Regions from separate parts of the Mesorhizobium sp. P2_D1 genome, predicted to be linked through region 2. Evidence: predicted binding sites of a transcription regulator. Region 2 holds the regulator's gene; the other holds the start of a gene.
What was found. Region 2 encodes PhoB, which activates phosphate uptake and scavenging genes when phosphate is short. Its sites were predicted from a motif close to TGTCATNNANCTGTCAT; they were not measured.

Region 1: the regulator PhoB is predicted to act here: its motif matches at 1,114-1,130, upstream of phnF (phosphonate metabolism transcriptional regulator PhnF).

What each region holds. Positions count from the first base shown of each region.
Region 1 is NZ_JBFUDZ010000088.1:3,645-6,034, reverse strand. It holds gene AC1D0I_RS31240 (zinc-binding alcohol dehydrogenase family protein) at 1-236, shown strand, start outside; gene phnF (phosphonate metabolism transcriptional regulator PhnF) at 340-1,089, opposite strand; gene phnG (phosphonate C-P lyase system protein PhnG) at 1,210-1,671, shown strand; gene phnH (phosphonate C-P lyase system protein PhnH) at 1,671-2,282, shown strand; gene AC1D0I_RS31220 (carbon-phosphorus lyase complex subunit) at 2,284-2,390, shown strand, end outside.
Region 2 is NZ_JBFUDZ010000020.1:68,564-70,953, forward strand. It holds gene AC1D0I_RS16605 (ROK family protein) at 1-918, shown strand, start outside; gene phoB (phosphate regulon transcriptional regulator PhoB) at 1,073-1,762, opposite strand; gene phoU (phosphate signaling complex protein PhoU) at 1,782-2,390, opposite strand, start outside.

The DNA of each region.
Region 1 (2,390 bases), on a different contig from region 2:
AGGACGACATCACCTTCTCCGATCCGGAATTCCACAAGCGCGAGATGACTCTGATCGGCAGTCGCAATGCGTTGCGCGCCGACTTCGACCACGTCGCCGCCTCGATCCGCAACGGCGCCGTGCCATTGGCCAAGCTCGTCACCCACCGCACCACGCTGGCCGGCACGCCACATGATCTCGCGCGCTGGGCACACGAGAAATCCGGTCTGATCAAGGCTGTGATAGAGGTCGGATAAGAGCAATTCCAGGAAAAGTGTGAAGCGGTTTTCCCGGGAAAAGCGCTTAGCGCTTTCGCTAAGGGAATTGCGTTCGACAATCTAGGCAACCGGCGGTGTCGGCTCACAACGCCGACAATTTGAGTTCGACCCGCTCGGCCGGGAACCGCGACTCGGAAAACTGGATCGGCTGGCCGTCGGGTGTGACGTTGACGGCGACCGTGACCAGCACGATTGCGCCGGGCTGCAGGTCGAGGTCGGCAAGGTCGGCGGCATCGGCATGGCGTGCTGACAGCATGGTCGATTGCCTGAGATAATCGTCTATGCCGAAACGCGCCAGCGACGCGGTGATCGAGCCGGTTTGTGCCATGGCGGCATCGATGCCGGCAAAGCGCCTAGCCTCGAACCAGCCGGCAGCGCGCGACGCCGGGCGACCGTCGGCTTCGCCGCGCGTTTCCAGCCGGATCACGTTTGTCCCCCTGGCTAGGCCAAGCCCCTCGGCGACGCGCTGGCTGGCCGGCTCCACCGACGAGGAAAGCAGGACTATATGCCGTTCCGACGCCTGCCCTTGCAGGCCTGCCGAAAAGCGTGTGCGCGCGCCGATCGGATAGGACAGCCGCTTGCGCGACAGCACGAATGTGCCGCGTCCCTGTTCGGCCCGCAGCACCCCTTCCTGCACAAGGGCTGCTATGGCACTGCGCACCGTGTGACGGTTGACGCCATAGCGCTCGGCCAGCGCAACCTCCGGCGGCAGCGCTGCATTCTCGGCGAAATCGCCGATGGCGATCGCATGCAGGATCTTGTCGGCGATCTGCCGCCACAGCGAGACACCACTCCGCCGCTCGATGCCGTCCGCTTCCAGCTGCCCGACCATTAATTGCCCCAGCCTCCCATTGCTTGTCATCCACCCGTCATGGACTCGCGCTAGATAATAAGTATAATTTGTATAGTTGTCTATATCAATAGACAAATTTAGACAAGAGGAATGTTGCTCATGCGAGGACAGGAAGCCCGCGACCAGGCCGAGCGCAAGGCCGCCATGGCAACACTGGCACAATCCAGCGGCGATGACATCGTCCGGCTCTGGAACGAGGCCGGGCTGCCTTCGGAAGCTGAGCTGCTGCGCGGCCCGGAGACCGGCCTGGTCACCGTGCGCGGCCGCATCGGCGGTGGCGGCTCCCCCTTCAATGTCGGTGAGACGACGGTTACCCGCGCCACTGTGCGGCTGCCGTCCGGACAGGTCGGTCACTGCTATGCGCTTGGCCGCGACAAACAGAAGGCGAGGCTGGCGGCCATCGCCGACGCGTTGTGGCAGGACCCGGCGCGTCGCGCCGAGGTCGAGACCGGGCTCATAGCGCCTCTGCGGTCGGCTCTGGCCACGGCGCATGAACGGCGCCGCGCCGAGACGGCGGCAACGAAGGTGGATTTCTTCACCATGGTTCGCGGAGAAGACTGATGGAGATCGCAGCGCAATCGATAGAAGGCGGTTTCGCCGATCCGGTCTTCAACGCCCAGACCGTGTTTCGCGCGATCATGGACGCGATGGCACGGCCGGGCAGCATGCAGCCCCTGCCCGCCTTCGCCCGCCCGCCGGTGCCGCTTTCAGCGACCGCCGGCGCCGTAGCGCTGGCGCTTTGCGACAACGACACCGCGCTCTGGCTCGACCCGGCTTTGCAGGCCTCTACCGCGATCAAATCCTGGCTTGGTTTCCACACCGGTGCGCCCTTGGCCAACACGCCGGCCGATGCGCATTTCGCTTTGATCGCCACGCCGGCCGAGATGATGGCACTCGATGGTTTTTCACAAGGCACGCAGGACTATCCCGACCGCTCCACGACACTGATCCTGCAGGTCAGTGATCTCGTTTCGGGTGCCCCGCTGCTGCTCGAAGGCCCCGGCATCGAGACCAGTGCCACGATCGCGCCGGCGCAGATGCCGCGTCATTTCGTCGAACAGTGGAAGCAGAATAACCAGCGCTTTCCGCGCGGCGTGGATATCATCCTCGCCACATCGGATGGCGTCGCCTGTCTGCCGCGCACAACGCGCATCAAGACGATGGGGGCCTGAGATGTATGTCGCGGTGAAAGGTGGCGAGGCGGCCATTGCCAACGCCCACAGCCTGCTCGCCGACCGCCGGCGCGGCGACCGTTCGGTGCCCGCCCTTCGCCTCGACCA
Region 2 (2,390 bases):
GAACAGCGCCGGCTGGACACGCTGACCATGTCGCGCGACGCGCTGGTCGGTGAATGCGTTGCCATCGTACGGCGTCGTCTCGAAGACCCCGACCTCGACGTCCGCAGTGTCGCCCGCATCGCGTTGGCGATCCAGGGCATCACCGACACTCGAGCCCGCGCCATGCTGTGGTCGCCGATCACGCCGCACACCGACATCGCCTTCGCCGACATACTCGAGGACGAGTTCGGCATCCCCGCCACCATGGAGAACGACTGCAATATGATGGCGATAGCGTTGCGCTGGCGCGACCCTGATCGCTACCGCGACGACTTCATCGCCATCCTGTTGTCGCACGGCATCGGCATGGGCCTGGTGCTGAAGGGCGAGCTGTTCACCGGCACTCATTCCTCGGGCGGCGAGTTCGGCCATATGATCCATCGGCCGCACGGCGCGCTGTGCCGCTGCGGGCGGCGCGGCTGCGTCGAGGCCTATGCCGGCAACTACGCCATCTGGCGCAACGCAAGGCAGATGAGTGAGGATGCGGAACCGGTCGCCGATGTCAGTGATGCCGACATGCGCGCGCTGGCGACCGCGGCCCGCGAGAGGGATGGACCCGAGCGCGAGGCCTATCGCAAGGCCGGCGAGGCACTCGGCTACGGTCTCGGCAGCCTGTTCGCGCTGATCGATCCGGCGCCCGTCGCCATGGTCGGTGTCAGCGCCGCGGCCTTCGACCTGATCGAGCCGGCATTGCGCGAGGCCATTGCTCAGACCGCCGGCGGCCAGCATTCGCAATCGATTTCCTTCGACACCGAACCGAACGAACTGCCACTGATCCGCGAAGGCTGCGCCACGCGGGCACTGACCTTCGTAGACCAGGAGATTTTCGCGCCCGGCACGCAGGCGAGATCCGGCCTCGGTGGCAAGAACGTTGCGTGAATAACGCGCCGGGATGTGTTGAGATTCAGGTTAGGCCGAGTCGAGAATGGCGGGTTCCGAGAACCGGAACGGAGCGGACATTTGGATCCGTGAGTACCGGAAGCGCAGGAAACTGCCGTTCGCAGGCCGGCATCACCTGAATATCAGCAGATCCCTAATCTTCCCGGATTGCGTAGCCCGCCCCACGAATGGTGCGGATGACATCGGGCATGCGGCCATTGTTGACCGCCTTGCGCAGCCGGCCGACATGCACGTCGACCGTGCGTTCGTCGATGTAGATCGTCTCGCCCCAGACATTGTCGAGCAGCTGGCTGCGCGAGAACACGCGGCCGGGATGGCGCATCATGAATTCGAGCAGGCGGAATTCGGTCGGTCCGAGCCGGATCTCGCTCTTCTTGCGATAGACCCTGTGCGATTCACGATCGAGCACGATGTCGCCGACCTTGAGCACGCTGGACAGCACTTCCGGCTTGGCGCGGCGCAGCAGCGCCTTGACCCTGGCCATGAACTCCGGCGTCGAGAACGGCTTGACCAGATAATCGTCGGCGCCTGTCGAGAGGCCGCGCACACGATCGCTTTCCTCGCCACGCGCGGTCAGCATGATGATCGGCAGCCGCTCGGTCTCTGGACGCATCCTTAGCCGGCGGCAGAGTTCGATACCGGAAACCGCCGGTACCATCCAGTCCAGCACCAGAAGGTCGGGGACGTTCTCCTGCAGCCGGATCTCGGCCTCGTCGCCGCGCGTCACCACCTCGACCTGGTAGCCCTCGGACTCCAGATTGTAGCGGAGCAGCACACCCAGCGGCTCCTCATCCTCCACCACCATGATGCGTGGCGCGATCATCGACTGGTCATCCCTGCCGTCATGCCGCCGGCGCGGACATCGCCGTCTCGTCCTGCTTCGGACGATTGGCGGGCAGCTGCGTGCCGGTCAAAACATAATACGCATTTTCCGCGATGTTGGTGACGTGATCGCCGATGCGCTCAAGGTTCTTGGCGCAGAACAAAAGATGCGTGCAGGCGGTGATGTTGCGCGGGTCTTCCATCATGTAGGTCAGGAGTTCGCGGAACACGGAGGTGTACTTGACGTCGATGCGCTCGTCGTCGGCGCGCAGCTTCGCCAGCGCCGCCGCATCGCGTGCCGTATATTCCTCGATGACGCCCTGCACCTGGATCAGCACCAGCTGCGCCATTGCGTCGATGGAGTGCGACAGGTCGCGCGGGGTGACGCTGAGGCCGACGGTGCCGACGCGCTTGGCGATATTCTTGGCAAGGTCGCCAATGCGCTCGAGGTCGCCGGCCATGCGGATCGAACCGACGACATGACGCAGATCGTCGGCCATCGGCTGACGCTTGGCGATCAGTGTGATGGCGCGGTCGTCGAGCTCGCGCTGGCGCGCGTCCATGATCGCATCGTCGGAGACGACGCGCTGCGCCAGGGCGTTGTCGGAATTCAACAGCGCCTTGGTGGC